4 regions of the Sporosarcina contaminans genome follow, and region 1 is predicted to be linked to each of the others. Evidence: riboswitches for the same ligand, from Rfam matches in the RefSeq annotation. Region 1 holds a riboswitch; each other region holds the start of a gene.
The links. Region 1 has a riboswitch for thiamine pyrophosphate ahead of ACFQ38_RS14725 (YkoF family thiamine/hydroxymethylpyrimidine-binding protein). Riboswitches for the same ligand answer to the same signal wherever they lie in the genome.
Positions count from the first base shown of each region.

Region 1 (4,169 bases):
CCGTCTTTATGATACCGCAAAGTGCCTTCAGCATCGTCGATTTCCCGCTGCCATTCGGCCCTGCCAACACAGCCACTTCACCACGGTTTAACGTAAAGGAAGAGGAATGTAGAAAGGTATCTGTTCGCAGACCATTCACAATAAGTGAAGGGATATTCTGCTTACTGCTTTTCCTTTTTTCGATAGTAGCTGCAGTCGGCATTTTCTTAAGTGGAATTTGCCTTTCAAAAAAGCCATCCCATAATTCAAGCCGATGTTCAATTGCGACGATCGTCAAGGATAACCTTCTTTGCAGGCGGTCCAACCAACGTATGAACTGTTTTGCCGTATACGGATCCAAATGGGAAGTCGGCTCATCCAATAAAAGGATTTCCGGTTTCATTATTAAAGCGCAAGCTACGGCAATCTGTTGTTTTTGTCCTCCGGATAGATTGTGTATGACTGCATGTCTGAATGCTGTCAACTTAGTTAGCGCAAGCACTTCAGCTATCCGATCATCCATTTCCTCTCTATGGACATTCAAATTTTCCAATGTGAAGGAAAGCTCTTCTTCAACCGTTTGCATGCAAAACTGAGCATCTGGATCTTGGAATACAGTCGCAATTCGATGATTCACCTCACCCGGTTTGTAAGCTTCGCTATCTTTCCCGAACAGCGTAATCGTTCCCTTTACAATGCCATCGCAATTATAAGGATATAGCCGATTGATCAAATAGAGAAGCGAGGACTTTCCACAACCGCTGGGACCAGTGAAGACGACCCGCTCCCCTTGCTTGATTGAAAATGAAAGATCTTTCAACACCCACTTGTCATCTTCCGGAAATCGAAAATGTACCGCATCAAACCGAATCACTTCAGGCACGCGCATCACCTTTTTCAGAACGGGCAATTGCATATCCACGTAGAGACCCAGTCGCAAGTAATCCGTCTGCAATCGCTTTTCCTCCAACTCCAGCAATTACTGCACCGCTTACAATTCGTAAGCCAAACATGAGCAGTACATACCCGGTGCTAAACACTGAAAAGCCACCTAAGAAATAGCCGTAAACGAAACTAAATATTGCAGATCCTGCGCCAGCCAACATGAGCACCCAAAGGTCGAAGCGTTTGTATCTCGTCACGGCAAAAGCTGCCTCTGCACCTAAGCCTTGTATAACCCCGGACAAGATAAGTCTTGGTCCGACTGCATTTCCTAACAACACCTCAATAGCTGCCGCAATCGTCTCGGAAATGACTGCCGCTCCAGGCTTGCGGATAATGTACATACAAATAATCGAGACGATAAACCAAATGCCAAATATCCATTCATAAGCAATCGGCCCAATGAAGCCCGCCCATATATTGCCCGCATGAAGAAACAACAAATAGACAATCCCAAATACGACCGAAAACAAAGACATTAATACGACTTCTTTCAACTTCCACGATTTCAACATGTTATCGTCCTCCATGCGAAGGGCTATTCATGCTCATCGATACCGTCATAACAAGATGTTTATACTCTTCGGAGCGAGCATTTGAAAAAGCTTCTTCATAGAAATTGAAAACATCATGAATATCTCCGTGAATGCCGCTTGCATAATGCATTGATTCATTGAAGACACCATGCTCTTTAGCACGATCTACTTCGCGATAAATCATATCCATATACGAAGGATTGTTCATTGGATACAATGCGAATTGCGACGAGACATATTGCCTCGTATGATCGTTGTTCAGCACTGCATCTCCCATATCCAAATAGACATCTCCTGCGCTATCACCCGGGCAGCCTGCAGAAAAGGTTCCAGATAACGCAATATGTTTTCCAGTTTTTGCCGCGTTCAATGCGATTGCCTTGGCGACATTGAATACATGGACCTGTTTTCCGCGAATAACCGTAGAAACATCGTCTGTATGCATCCAAACAGCTGATGTATCCGTTTCTTCCAGTGCCCCTTTAATAATTGCTACAAAATCATCTGCCATCGGATGAAGCGAAAAGCGAAATCCGACAATTGGACTGAATCCACATTCCATTTTGTGACCCCCTATATTTTTTTCATAAAAAAGAGACTACATCCGAGAAGATGTAGCCACTTGTCCATTCATGATGAGTCTTTCATTCAGCAAACATACAAATGCATTCGTCCTGTCAATAACGAAATGCCATCCGCTGAATAAAGATCTTATAGGAAAGTCACTACACTTCCCCACGCAGGCATTATCCTGATCGGGTCATAAGGGATCGGAGCAACAGCTCACATCTCAGCCAAAATGGCACCCCTAGTGCAGAAACGGTATGTAGTTCAATTCTATGATGCCACCAGTATAGTCGAAGAGATTATGTTTGTAAATAGATTCATATGACTCCCTACTTTTATATAGACAAAGTATCTTTTCGCTTTGTCTTCAGTCATTATAGGGTCTGTAGGAAATAGATAGAAGTTTCTTCAGCTTGGCTTGAGAACGCTTGCCAAGGAAGACAACCTAAGCCTGCTGGCCCAAACGTAGTAGCGAGCGTTTGTCAACAAGCTGAGCCTTTGATTTAATTTAAATTCAAAGGCTCTTACGATTTCTATTCATCACGCCCGATTTTTTTATCCCTATACTGCTGCTCCTTTTCCATTCCTTCTTTGAAGTACTCGTTAAATTGCTCCCTCTCTTCTTGATGAGTATCAAGCCACGCCTTATTTCCCTCCATTACACCGTATCTCCATTTTTCAAAAACATAACTTGTAACTGCGTATTCTAAATGCCATAAATCTTCCCCGTGTTTTTTTAACAAAAACTCCTGCGCAACAAGCATTCGTTCCTTCTCACGTTCACTTTTCTCTTTAATCCTCTTGCCTAGTTCACTTGCCCATTCCCTTTTCTCTTTTCCAATCGCTGTCGTTTGTGAAGTTCCTTCCTTTCTCCATTCCATCCAACGGTTTTGTAATTCTTCGTACTGCTCCCTCATATACGCTTTCAAATCGCGCTCTGAGTTCACATACGTAAAGTCTCCATTTCCTGCATCCGCTACTTCTTTCAACAGTTTTTGCCCTTCGTTGTCGACGTCAAATCCGATAATATTAACGACTGTTTCAATGTCCGCAGCGACTAAATCCTTTGCTGCCTGGACAGGGTCGCCATCACAAGTTTCGATGCCGTCACTGACAACATATACGACAACATGGTCGGTATTTTCGGGAATGTCCTCCGTTACCGTCTCAAGCGCAAGCCCGATCGGTGTCCATCCCGATGCTTGGAATGAATTCAAAGACTGCTTGAACTTTGCGCTATCAAAATGACCTTGGAACAAGTTTTCTGAGCTACTGCACGACAATTGTTTGTCTGCCACCGTTCCAGTCCCTTTATGGCCGTATACCCTTAACGAAATTGTCGCTCCTTCAGGCACTTGTTTAGCGAACTCATAAACAGCTTCTTTCGCTGCTTCCATCCGTGTTTTATTGCCAACTGCCGCTCTCATGCTTCCGCTCGCATCGATTAGAATGGCATAATGCGCTGTTCGCAATTCAGGTGAATCAATTTTATCATCAGGGCGTTCAATATTTACTTCAACAGTTGAATCAAAATGAATAAGCTGATCGACTTCTTCGTGATAGTCTTCAGACAATAAATAAACAAGTTCTTTTAAAAATTCCTCTTCCGTTAAATCATTCGGCAGCTGATCCAAATAATCAATTACTCTATTCTTATCGTAATGTTCTCCACTATATATACCAGGTTTACGCAACATTTCCTGCTCCACTTCTGTTAGTGCTCGTGGAGCATCAATCTCATAAAAATCATCCTCCAATCTACCATTGTCTTCCTCAATCTCTTCATTCTCAGCAGCTTCTACAGTTTCAACTTGCTGCTCTTCTTCACCCGCGCCATTGTCATTTGTCACTTCCGGATTTTCTTTTGCAGAGCATGCTGTCAATAATAGAAGGGATAACAGCGATGCGTACAAAATACTTCTCAAGTCGCCAACTCCTCACAAATTATATTGTATTTTATATTAGTACAGAGTATTCAGAAGTCAAAGGGTCGGAAAGTCTAATAGTAAATGAGAGAGAATTTAAATATGTATTTTTGAGAGAAAGCAGAAGAAGTCTTCAAGGCAAATTATTAACTTACCTATGAGTGCAAGCGATGCAAAAGAAGAAGAAATTGTATAAGCGTTAGAAGGAATACGATTTTAG
Region 1 is NZ_JBHTLT010000121.1:13,736-17,904, reverse strand. Features, by position in the region: gene ACFQ38_RS14735 (ABC transporter ATP-binding protein) at 1-934, opposite strand, end outside; gene ACFQ38_RS14730 (ECF transporter S component) at 855-1,436, opposite strand; gene ACFQ38_RS14725 (YkoF family thiamine/hydroxymethylpyrimidine-binding protein) at 1,438-2,019, opposite strand; TPP riboswitch at 2,173-2,277, opposite strand; gene ACFQ38_RS14720 (vWA domain-containing protein) at 2,558-3,949, opposite strand.

Region 2 (4,169 bases), on a different contig from region 1:
AACGGCTAGCCTGAATCCTGCCAAGTGATTTAAAGCAGAAGCGAAAAAGTCTTCTTTCGATTTCCATGCCTCTGTAAGTTTTTCGAATGCTTCTTTCCGGATTTCTTCATTTTTATTTGATGAAAGATTATTTGCCTGTCCTACTGATAATGACTTCTCTTCCCCGTTAACAGTCATTTGAATTTCAATATCTCCGACAAGCTGATCATATAATTGTCCCCATCCTTGATAACCATCAACACTTAAAGCGGTAATCAAGCTTTCTTCTTCTTCGGAAAGCTTCATTTGCACTTCTTCTCGCCATTCATTCAAAATGAATGTAAACTGTGAAAGTTCATCCGTTTCAAGTAACGATTGCCAAACCTCTGCATCGGTTTTTGCAAGTGTTTGCTTGAATCTTAGTTGAATGTTTGCAAACTTCGCAGATAAAGCTCCCATTTCCCCTTGCAGGATCAATGCCTTTTTATCTTTTGTATTTGCAGCTAAAAAACAGCCGATAACTGCTCCTGCTTCTCGTAAATTAATGGCAGTGTCTTTTATCGCTTCTATTAGCTCAAAAACCTTTTTTCCGTCATCCGCGGAAACAGGTGTATGGAACTTCGCAACTTTCTCTTCAACGATATTGATCTCCTCTTTTGAAGCATCCAAATGTGCCCGAAGTTCTTGTGATTCACTACCCCCTGCAAAAAAAACATCTAAATCCCATACTTGTGAATAACCCACTTTCGTCATAACAAATCCCCCTACTCTTTTTTAAAATTTTCGTTAACTACGAATATTATTATAACACGAATCTTCGGTGTTCGAAATAATGGTTTTTGTGACGTAAATTTCATACTTTCTTTCGCACCAAGAGCATTTCATAGGTATACTGTTCAAAGGGAGGATTTATTATGTCAAGAATTATCATGATGACTCTTTCACTTTTAGTGCTAATCATTTTACATGTCATCGCGACTTTTTTCTCTTTGAACGGTCAAACAACTAGTGAAATCGCAAATAGGCTGCCATTACTTTTTATTCCAGCAAATTATGTCTTTTTATTATGGATAGTAATATACGCAATGTTATTTGTTTGGATTCCTTCGTTTGCAAAAGAACAAAAATTTATAAATTTACGGATGTACGGCTTCTTCACTGCTATTGCACTATCGATCGTATGGATTTTCTGTTGGCACTATGGCTACCTGTCTTTAAGCATCGCCGCTAAAATCCTGTTACTATGCATTTTGTTTTCAGTGTATTTTAGCTATCATAAGACGGATAACCGTATATCAGGCAGGATGCCATATAGTTTGCTAATTGGATGGAATTTTCTTACTCTCATTTCAACAGTAAGCTATTACTTACTGCTGCATGATTGGTCTGGTTTCGGTTTAAGTGCTCCATTATGGACTGTCATCTATTTAACGATTTCTACAGCATTTGCCCTTCATTTTATGTTTCATTACCACGATTTTATGATGAACTTCGTGTTCATTTGGACATTTATCGGCATTGCATTTAAAAACGGAACTGATGAACTTTTTGTAACAGCTGCAGCATTATTTTTAACAGCGGTTCTCATAGCATTTATGATCTTCAGAGAAAATCATTCAAAAAAACGGGCTGTCCTTTCAAAATGAAAGAACAGTCCGTTTTATTTCCATTCTGTTTTCTACTTATCGGGACGAAGGTTTATTTCATCAAATAAGGGATTGAACTCTATAAATTTTCCGAAGTATAGTTGTTTACGTACGTTCAATTAATCTTGGAGCAGTCGTGAATAAAAGCACCGCTACAATCGCACAGAGCAATATGGACGGAACCATATACGAAGCGTTGTAAACAAGCGAATATAACCAAACAGGCTGGTCTCCTGCATATTCTGCGAAGAAAATCATGCCTCCTATGAAATGAATCAAAAAGCGTAACGATCCGCCTACAACGGTGCCAACAACAATTGCCATCCCCATTGTTTTCTTATCGTTCGATTTTTTACCGTTTAATAACCAACCGATTGTAATGGCTGCTACACCAACCAATGTGTAGGCAGCAAAATAATCAAGAGCCGCCTGGTAAACATTTAGCACAAAAGCTCCTGAGACAAGCTGCAGCAGTCCGGAAAGGAAGCCCGTTAACATCCCTCCGCCAATTCCCCAACGGTAGGCCATGACGATAATCGGAAGCATTGATAACGTGATCGATCCTCCTTGCGGCAACTTGAACAATACTAACAAGTCCAAAACAAAAGATAATGCACCTAAAATAGCAACCTCTAACAAAAATTGAAGACGTTTACGATCCAACTAGTTCTCCTCCTTCTTTGGAATAGGAGGGATATAAGGAAACAAAAAACGACACCCCGGATAGAACCGAGACATCGTAGTATGCCAGTTTCCATCCACATCCCTACGCAAGCATGAACTTACAGGTTCGAAGGGTCAGGACGCATTGTCCACTCTCAGCCAAAAGGCTCCCCTTGTGGTCTTGTAATTCAATTATCGATACTATTGTATATGGAATAATTATTAGAAGCAATAGGTGGCAAGTTTTTTAATTGAAAAATACGTATCATATTGTTTTATTGGACAAACATCCTATGAAAATTATTCGTTTTGGATAGTCTATAGGATGGGAATTGATAAATAAGTGGACTGTGAACGAGGAGGTTCTTATATGCCAAATAGTAAAATATTGTCTGCTCTCTGTTATTTCAGTGTTTTTTTCTCTCCCTTGCTTTTACCGGTCATCGTCTACTTTGTTACGGATGATTATGAAGTAAAAACGCATGCGAAGCGATCTCTTATTTCCCACCTATGTCCCGTTATCGTTATGGTGGCAGGCTTCTTGCTCTTTTCGTTTTCGATTGTCTCTTTCGAAAATAGACTGATGGGCATGATGACAGGTGATATTAATTTTTGGAGTTTTACGCCTTTCCTATTTATGCTCATTTATGGAGTGCTATTTTTAGCGATCATCATTTGGAATGTCTATCAAGGCGTTAAAGTATTGAAGTGATAAATAGGAGTCTAAAACGAGCAATGCATACACATCATACATCGGAAAAAAATATGATATAGTATAGAAAGCTGAACAAAACGCAGGTTATAGTAGGTCATCCTCGATCATCGGAAGGCTTGACGCAAAACGGCTTTCTGCCTTAAAGGAAGACCGATGCGTGATTGAAAAAAAGAAGGGACCAGTACAAAATGATTGTAAAGAATAATGAAGAGATTGAAGCGTTAAAAAAAATCGGCAAAATTGTAGCTGAAATTCGTGAAGCGTTAAAAGAGGCTGCAGTTCCTGGCATTACGACAAAAGAGTTAGATGAATTAGGCGGGCGACTATTCAAAGAACACGGTGCAGTCTCGGCTCCAATCGATCAATACGATTTTCCCGGCTATACGTGCATTAGCGTGAACCATGAAGTCGCACACGGCATTCCAGGTTCCAAAACGTTAAAAGACGGAGACCTTGTCAACATAGATGTTTCAGGGTCATTTGGAGGTTACTTTGCAGATACAGGCGTTTCATTTGTAGTCGGAACACCAGATGAAAGGAAACAAAAGCTGTGCGATGTGGCACAAAGCGCTTTCGACCGGGCAATGACAAAAGTGAAAGCCGGATCAAGCTTAAACCAAATTGGCAAAGCTGTTGAACGTGAAGCAAAAGACAATGGATTAAAAGTAATTAAAAACTTGACTGGCCACGGGATTGGAACTTCGTTACATGAAGAGCCTCAGCATGTCCTCAATTATTACGATGCTTGGGATAAAACATTAATGAAAGAAGGAATGGTTTTAGCAGTGGAGCCGTTCATTTCAGAGAAAGCTGAGCACATTATCGAATTGGGAGACGGCTGGACATTCGTAACGCCTGACAAATCACTCGTTGCACAAGTTGAACATACTATCATCGTTACAAAAGACGAACCGATCATTTTAACTCAGTTGGATTAAGCAAAGGAGGAGCCATTTACGGCTCCTCCTCAGACTGTAGACAAAGTATCTTTTTACTTTGTCTACAGTCTTTTAAAGGTTTTTAGTTATGGGATAAGTGTTTGCCCAGCTTGGCTTGAAAGCGCTTGCCAGACAAGGCGCGAAGTCGAGCGAAGACCCGAATAGAACTTAAGGTTCATGAGGGGACGAGCGAGACGAGCAACGCAGTATGCGAGCGTTTGTCAACAA
Region 2 is NZ_JBHTLT010000040.1:1,772-5,940, forward strand. Features, by position in the region: gene ACFQ38_RS08545 (M3 family oligoendopeptidase) at 1-732, opposite strand, end outside; gene ACFQ38_RS08550 (tryptophan-rich sensory protein) at 894-1,625, shown strand; gene thiT (energy-coupled thiamine transporter ThiT) at 1,731-2,288, opposite strand; TPP riboswitch at 2,372-2,472, opposite strand; gene ACFQ38_RS08560 (DUF4870 domain-containing protein) at 2,659-3,000, shown strand; gene map (type I methionyl aminopeptidase) at 3,192-3,941, shown strand.
Region 2: linked by a shared signal. The riboswitch ahead of thiT (energy-coupled thiamine transporter ThiT) and the one ahead of ACFQ38_RS14725 (YkoF family thiamine/hydroxymethylpyrimidine-binding protein) in region 1 are both predicted to bind thiamine pyrophosphate.

Region 3 (4,169 bases), on a different contig from region 1:
TTTAGATGAAGTAATGTGGCTAATGGCTGAGTTTGAGGAAGATTGGGATAATCCTTCACAACTAAAGCTTTTTGATAGCTTGATAGATTTAGTATTCGATTCATCAAAGTATAAATTTAATTGACATTAATTAGTTGTAAAACTTTACCCTTAATAATGTAAAGTGGAACTTGATTCATGTTTCAACTCCTCATGAGCCCAAGGAGAAAAATTTTGTTTTTTTACCAGTTCTTAGTGCATTGTTTGATTAAACGAGAATTGTCTCATACCCTTGCTATTGCCATTCCTTTAGTTTCAGGACGTTTTCGAATGAACTGCGCATAAGTAGGACACACACATAAAACGCTAAGACATCTTATCGTTTTTTTTTATAAATTAACAGAAAAGACAACTATTAGATCAATCAGCTCTGAGGAGTAAAAATTCTTCGAGATAAACCTTCCGAGATTACTGCCTCCCCGACAAATTCCGATGTATATATTTAAAAAAATTACTGAATATTTCCGCTGGATCAGATCTCATTGTGCTAAGATATATAATGATATTCACCAAACGGCCAGATAGCAAAAGTGGAACATCGCTGAATGGGCTATGTATTATTTTCTAAAGGGAAATACTGTTAAAGAGGGATTATCAAATATGTTGTGGGTAGAGGGGGGCTAAAGTTGGGATTTGTTGATGACTTAGCAGGTGCTATATATGATATTTTAAAGTTTTTTATATGGGCAATTAGCTACTTAGTTGCAGGGGCGATAATTGTTGCAGTTCCTATGTACTTGACAGTTTGGATGATTGGTTTATTTCAGTAATCATATTGGGAAGCCGTTGCGGTTAAGCAATTTGCGTCCGTTCTGCAAACGGCCCAGTTAGCTGAACAAAAATATGTTTAAATTGAAACTATTTCCAATAGATATCGTTAAACTTATGCATGGAGAATTGTTGTGAAATTTGCACTTTATTTTTGAGAGGAGAATTGAGAAGTGAGGAAAAAAGCTATCATTGCAGGGATTTTATTTAGTTTAATTTTGTTAGTCGCGTGTAATACAACCGAGGTATTAGAAAGCGAGCAAGAAGTAGTAATTTCCCAAGAAAACGGTGGGGATGATGGAATATCAAATTTCTTATCTGAATTACAAAATGAAACAAATGAATCTATTACAAAGGAGACGGAACTTGAAAGTGATTCACTAGCAATAATGGTTGGTGGGAGTATTAACGAATTAACAGTTTCAGTAGGTTTTCCAAAGGATGCCAAAATTGATAATACATTGATTCAGCAAATAGTTGAAGAGTCTATTAAGAATGTTTCTGAAACAGAAACAGCAACAGATAGTGAAGAAGAAATAAAAACGAAAATAAAAATAAAGATTGAGGAATACTAACGGGATGTTTTGATTTATCAGCAAAAAATCGGTTGGCCGGAACAAGTAATAGAGTAAGTCTATCCTTATCTATAAGTTTCTGGATAAATAATTAATTTGAAGGATATAGTCAATAATTATAATAGGGGCTGTCCAATATGTTCCTGAAATAGAACAGGTGAGGAAAACAATTCGTTTTTCCCCACCTGTTCTTGTATTATTCCCTTTTAAAACTGAAAGTAGCACGTGGATGCCAGCTACTTTCAGTAGATTGTGGGCCAATGCCCAAGCGGGTAGATGAATAGATCGTCTTTCCGTGAATGTCCAGTTCTTTGTGGATTGAATATCATTCTTGTAGTTGCAAATCTGATCTTCCACATGTTTATTGAAAAAAGCAATCAAAGTTGATCTTATATTTTTTGACTATGGACCCAAGGAAATAAATGGCCAAGTTGTAATAGATCATACAATGTGCTATGGTTTAAAGTACAGACTAATAGAAATACTATAAATGGCCGCATGATCTAAAAACTCTTAAAAACTAAATAGTATGCACTAGGGGTGTTATTTAACTGAGATGAGTAGTGACTCAAACCCTTTGAACCTGATCTAGCTGAAACTAGCGTAGGAAAGTGTAAACTCTTGGATATACGAAGAGGGATGACTCTGTCTTCTTTTTGGTATGTCATCATAGTGTTACGCAACTTTCCTTTTGGAAGGTTGCGTTTTTTATTTTTAGCTGCCATTTACCGTTTCAAATAATATACGTACAGGAGTGGTTGGGATGAGTAAAGTCGTATTGGTAACAGGAAGTAGTCAAGGGTTAGGGGCAACGATCGTAAGGACATTGGCAAACCAAGGATTTCGGGTAGTCGTCAATTACAATAAGAGCAAAGAGGCAGCCGACAAAATTGTTTCCGAGATTGGAAAGGAGCATGCGATTGCCATTCAAGCGGATGTCACCAATCGTACAGAAGTGGATCGTATGGTAGAAGAGGCAACTGACTATTTTGGGCAAATTGATGTTGTGGTGAATAATGCATTGATCGATTTTAAATTTGATCCAATCAAGCAGAAACCTTTCGCAGAATTATCTTGGGATGATTATCAAAGACAATTAGATGGTACGTTAAAAGCGGCATTTAACGTAATTCAAAGTGTCGTCCCTCAATTTATTGAACGACAAAATGGAAGTATTATTAGTATAGGGACAAATTTATTTCAAAATCCTGTCGTACCTTATCATGAATATACGACAGCGAAAGCAGGTTTAATCGGTTTTACACGTAATATAGCTGCCGAATTAGGGGCGTATGGCATAAAGGCGAATGTCGTTTCAGGGGGCTTATTGAAAACAACTAACGCCAGTGCTGTTACAACGCCGGAAGTATTCGATTTAATTGCCAACTCAACGCCGTTGAAGAAAGTCACCACACCTCAAGACGTTGCGAATATGGTCGCTTATTTGGCTTCAGAACATGCAAGCGGCATTACAGGTCAGAATTTTACCGTCGATGGCGGTTTAACAATGAACTGACAAATGGGGGTGTGAAAAATGGCTGAAATGAAAGGAAAACATTTAAACTTAGGTGTTTTGCTGTATGGCTGCGGACACCACCAAGCTGCTTGGCTAATGCCTGATTCAAGTGTTGAACGGATTGGTGATATTACCTATTATCAGAACTTGGCTAAGTTGGCGGAAAGGGGCTTGCTTGACGTCGTATTCTTTGCAGATAATCAATCATTTGTAGGCAAAGAAACCAGTGATATGCCGGCGTTTTGGTTTGATCCACTGATCAATTTAACAGCCATATCCCAAGTGACAGAGCATGTAGGGTTAGTTCCAACGATCTCAAGTACTTTTTCCAATCCATTTACGGCTTCACGGCAGCTTTTGAGTTTAGACCATATAACAAAAGGTCGTGTTGGTTGGAATCTTGTTACTTCAATGACTGATGTTGAAGCGCAGAATCATAGTATGGATAAGCTACCATCTCATGATGATCGCTATGAAAAAGCAGATGAATTTGCAACGTTAATGAATCAGTTGTTTCTTTCCTGGGACAGTAAAGCGTTTCTGCATCAACGTGAAGAGAAAAAGTTGATCGATCCTTCAAATATATCGCCATTTCATCATGAAGGTACCTATTTTAAGGTGCGTGGACCGTCCACTACGCCGAAAAGTCCACAAGGTAAACCGGTCGCAATGCAGGCAGGGGCGTCCAAACAAGGTATTGCATTAGCCGCAAAGCATGCCGATGCTGTTTACTCAGTGTCGTGGAACTTCAAGCAAGCAAAAAGATTTCGAGAAAAAATCAATGAGCAAGTGAAACAAAGCGAGAATAGCGACAAACATATTAAAGTGTTCCCAGGCTTAGTAACTTATGTCGGTAAGAGTCGTGAAGAGGCTTTCGCTAAGAAAGCGGCATTAGACGAACAATTACCTATTGAAACGGCTTTAAAACAGCTGAGCATTTTTGTTCGACAAGACTGCTCCAATTGGGCACTTGATGAAAAGGTTCCACCATTGCCGCCTGTGGAGGAATTTACTGGACCGGTCGGCCGATATGAGACGATATTAGAAATACTTCAGGATACAAACCCAACAGTAAGGGAGCTATTGGGGTATCTAAATGCTGGAGGAGGACATTTCACACTCATCGGCACGCCTGAAGAGATTGTCGATCAGATGGAGCTTTGGTTTGAAGCAGGGGTAGCCGATGGTTTTAATCTTATGCCTCCCACATTGCCCGGTAGCTTAGAGGACTTTGTTGAATTTATAGTACCCGAGCTGCAAAAGAGAGGTCT
Region 3 is NZ_JBHTLT010000042.1:66,660-70,828, reverse strand. Features, by position in the region: gene ACFQ38_RS09070 (aminoglycoside phosphotransferase family protein) at 1-124, shown strand, start outside; gene ACFQ38_RS09065 (hypothetical protein) at 666-809, shown strand; gene ACFQ38_RS09060 (topoisomerase) at 981-1,382, shown strand; TPP riboswitch at 1,909-2,009, shown strand; gene ACFQ38_RS09055 (3-oxoacyl-ACP reductase) at 2,146-2,898, shown strand; gene ACFQ38_RS09050 (LLM class flavin-dependent oxidoreductase) at 2,917-4,169, shown strand, end outside.
Region 3: linked by a shared signal. The riboswitch ahead of ACFQ38_RS09055 (3-oxoacyl-ACP reductase) and the one ahead of ACFQ38_RS14725 (YkoF family thiamine/hydroxymethylpyrimidine-binding protein) in region 1 are both predicted to bind thiamine pyrophosphate.

Region 4 (4,169 bases), on a different contig from region 1:
TGACTCCCTGTGCCACAAATGGGTCTATTTCCTCTCAATGGCTGCAGTTTCTGGAAGGGAAAGGTGCTGCACCGATTAAAAATGGTGAAAAAGTTCGGGTGATTCAACTTTTATTCGAAGCGAACAACGGAAAAAGAACAGACTTGTTAGAAGCATTCACCGCTTTTTTCGACACAGGGTTCCATTTTATACATATATCCCCAAGACAATCCTTGATTATTGAGTATGAAGCCGATTCTTCCACAGCCTTTCTACTGCGCGTTCATCTGTTCTATGCTGATCTGAAATAACGACTTAGCTCGTACATATTTCCCATTCAATCTCACTTGCAGCCCATTTAATCAATCTGCCCCTCTTATCAGCTATAAAAACGAACGCTCCTTCAATGCAGAGAAAGCTCCCATAAAAGGCAAATTAAATAAGACGTGATATAGTAAATACGTATATCATCAATCAAAAATGGAGGTCATCATAATGGTCAAAAAGCTACAAGATACAACGACTTTACACAATGGTGTAGAAATGCCTTGGCTCGGATTAGGTGTTTTCAAAGTTGAAGACGGTGCTGAAGCTGTCAATGCCGTTAAGGATGCTATCGTAAATGGATACCGCAGCATTGATACAGCTGCAGTTTATCAAAATGAAAAAGGCGTTGGCCAAGGGATTCGAGAAGGTCTTGAAGCAACTGGGCTTAAACGAGAAGATTTATTTGTCACTTCAAAAGTTTGGAATTCCGACTTAGGATACGAATCCACACTCGCGGCCTATGAAGCAAGCCTACAAAAGCTTGGCTTGGATTATTTGGACTTGTATTTGATCCATTGGCCAGTTGAAGGAAAATACAAAGACGCTTGGCGAGCGCTTGAAAAGCTTTACAATGACGGAAAAGTAAGAGCCATCGGCGTCAGCAATTTCCATATTCACCACCTTGAAGATCTGATGAAAGACGCAGAAATCAAACCGATGGTCGACCAAGTTGAATACCATCCGAATTTGACGCAAAAAGAACTTCACGCTTTCTGTAAAGAACAAGGAATCCAGCTTGAAGCTTGGTCACCGCTTATGCAAGGCAAACTTTTGGATCACCCTGTGCTATCGGAAATCGCAGATCGCCATAATAAAACGACTGCACAAGTTATCATCCGCTGGGACCTGCAAAATGGCGTTGTGACAATTCCGAAATCCATTAAAGAAGAGCGAATCAAATCAAACAGCGATGTTTTTGATTTTGAACTATCCAACGAAGAAATGGAAAAAATCGATAACTTGAATCAAAACCTCCGTTGCGGTCCAGATCCGGATAACTTTGATTTTTAATTTAAATACTTAAGATAAGCGAATGAGAACTTTTTGGTTCTCATTTGCTTTTTCAACTGTCTTCGGAAAGATGAAGAAAACTTTTCTTAGCTTTTTAATTGTGAATTATTCGACTTAGTTATGAGGCAATCCATAATTTATTCAGCCAAGACTGTATGTGACTTGCCAATCTATTATTCTGTGCTATAGTGTAGTTGAAAACTGAAAAAAGTTAACCACTGGGGGAGTCTTTGTGAAAGACTGAGACGTGTATCGATATGCGGACCCTTAGAACCTGATCTGGCTCATACCAGCGTAGGGAAGTGGATCGCACGTCTTCTAAAGGTTATCTTACGCCGATATGCGAGCCGCTTCTTCAACAATACGTTGAGTGAAGCGGCTTTTTTGGTTTTCTAAAACGGATAAGGAGTGGTTGGGATGACATTTTGTGAAGAGGTACGGAAAGAATGCAACAACGTTTGGGAGGCTAGTTTTCATCATCCATTTATTACCGCGCTTGCTAACGGTACATTGCCTGAGGATGTATTCAAATACTATGTACTGCAAGACTCGTATTACTTAAAGCACTTTGCAAAAGTGCATGCCATGGCTGCAGTGCAAGCGACAGATATGTTGACTGTACAAAGGTTTGCACAACATGCTGATCGTACTTGCGGTTCAGAAATTTCATTGCATGAAGGTTTCTTCGAACTATTGGACATTACAAATAAAGATCTCGAAAACTTTAAACCTGCGCCGACCGCATATGCCTATACATCACATTTATATCGAGCTGCAATGGAAGGCGACTTGGCAGCGACTTTATCCGCATTGTTACCTTGCTATTGGCTTTATTATGAAATTGGAGAACGGCTGAAAAATGCTAAACCAAATCATCCGATCTATGACAAATGGATTGCCACATACGGCTCTGAATGGTTCGAAAAAGCAACCCTTGAACAGATCGATCGTTTGAACAACTTGACGGAACATCTATCAGATCAAAAACGTGAACAATTGAAAGCACATTTTATGAAAAGCACTCACTACGAATTGCAGTTTTGGGAAATGGCATGGACGAAGCAACAGTGGGAGATTGAAGGAATGGAGGCGCATGCATAATGGCTCCATCTTCTTTGCTGCATGAATTGCGCAACCAAAGTCCGCTGATCCATTGCATTACAAATATTGTCGTAGCAAATTTCCAAGCAAACGGACTGCTGGCATTGGGTGCTTCCCCAATAATGGCCGATTCGATAGAAGAGGCAGCAGAGGTTTCTGCCCTATCTTCAAGCACATTACTTAATATCGGAACGTTGAATGCCAACACGGTCGAGTCGATGATTGCCGCTGGCGGAAGTGCGAATACGTATGGTCGCCCTGTCGTATTAGATCCTGTCGGGGCAGGGGCAACTGCTTTTCGCAAAAGAACGGTGACACGTCTATTAGACGAATTAGATATTGCGCTCATTCGAGGGAATGCGGGAGAAATTGCCGCCATCGCGGGAGTGGAATGGACAGCGAAGGGGGTCGATGCCGGAAACGGATCTGCCAATATTGCCGCTGCTGCAATGGACGTTGCCAATCGTCATCGCTGCCTCGTTGCCATTACTGGAGAAACTGACATTGTAACAGATGGTGACAAACTCATACGAGTTTCTGGAGGGCACCCTATAATGACCCACATTACAGGAATGGGTTGTCTGTTGAGCGCTGTTACAGCCGCCTTCCTTGCGGTTAATGTACACACTCCTATCGATGCTGTAGCATATAGTCTCGCCTTTTACAAAAAAGCTGGCGAAGTTGCGGCAGAACATGCAGCCGGGCCTGGAGATTTCGCTGTTCATTTCTTAAACGCTTTAGGCGGCATAGATGATGAAGCAATCGATGGTGGACAATTTTTTATCGAAGAGGGGGTTAAGGAATGACTTCCATCGCTCTAACAATTGCAGGTTCAGATAGTGGCGGCGGTGCAGGCATTCAAGCCGACTTGAAAACGTTCCAAGAACTTGGAACGTTTGGAACTTCAGCATTGACTGCTGTCACAGCTCAAAATACATTAGGGGTACATGCGGTACAGCCCATTGACACAAGTATTGTCATTGCTCAGCTTGAAGCAATATTGGATGACTTTACGATCGGAGCAGCAAAAACAGGCATGCTGTTTTCCGCTGAAATTATCGAAGCGATCAGCGATACGTTAAGTCGATATCCTACATTTCCTTTCGTCATTGATCCAGTCATGATTGCAAAAGGAGGTGCCTCTCTTCTCCAGCAAGCCGCAATTGTCGCTTTAAAGGAACGGTTAATTCCAATGGCCGCTCTTCTTACGCCAAATATTCCCGAAGCAGAAGTGTTAGCAGAAATGCCGATCACTTCATTATCACATATGGAGATAGCTGCGAAGCGATTATTGGAAATGGGTGCAGGAGCTGTCCTGCTAAAAGGAGGCCATCGGGAAGATACACCTTTCGCAGAGGATTTATTCGTATCAGCGGACGGCGAGCGCTTTATTATGAAAAGCAAACGGATCCAAACGAAAGACACTCATGGAACGGGATGCACATTCGCCGCTGCCATTACAGCGGAGCTTGCGAAAGGAGCACCAATGACGGAAGCAGTCATAACAGCCAAACATTTTATCCATGCTGCAATTGAAGATGGTTTGTCCATTGGCAACGGGCATGGACCTACAAACCATGCTGCCTACAGATTACGAGGCAATAGGGCACGGAAGGATGTGGAGTTGATTGAAAAACGTTGACTACAAGCTTTATTTCATTATGGGTTCTATAAATGCTACAGACCCGTTATCCGTTTTGGAGGACGCTTTGAAAGGCGGCATCACTTGTTTTCAGTTTCGTGAAAAAGGA
Region 4 is NZ_JBHTLT010000039.1:87,421-91,589, reverse strand. Features, by position in the region: gene ACFQ38_RS08515 (hypothetical protein) at 1-290, shown strand, start outside; gene ACFQ38_RS08510 (aldo/keto reductase) at 475-1,317, shown strand; TPP riboswitch at 1,528-1,635, shown strand; gene tenA (thiaminase II) at 1,735-2,418, shown strand; gene thiM (hydroxyethylthiazole kinase) at 2,418-3,224, shown strand; gene thiD (bifunctional hydroxymethylpyrimidine kinase/phosphomethylpyrimidine kinase) at 3,221-4,060, shown strand; gene thiE (thiamine phosphate synthase) at 4,047-4,169, shown strand, end outside.
Region 4: linked by a shared signal. The riboswitch ahead of tenA (thiaminase II) and the one ahead of ACFQ38_RS14725 (YkoF family thiamine/hydroxymethylpyrimidine-binding protein) in region 1 are both predicted to bind thiamine pyrophosphate.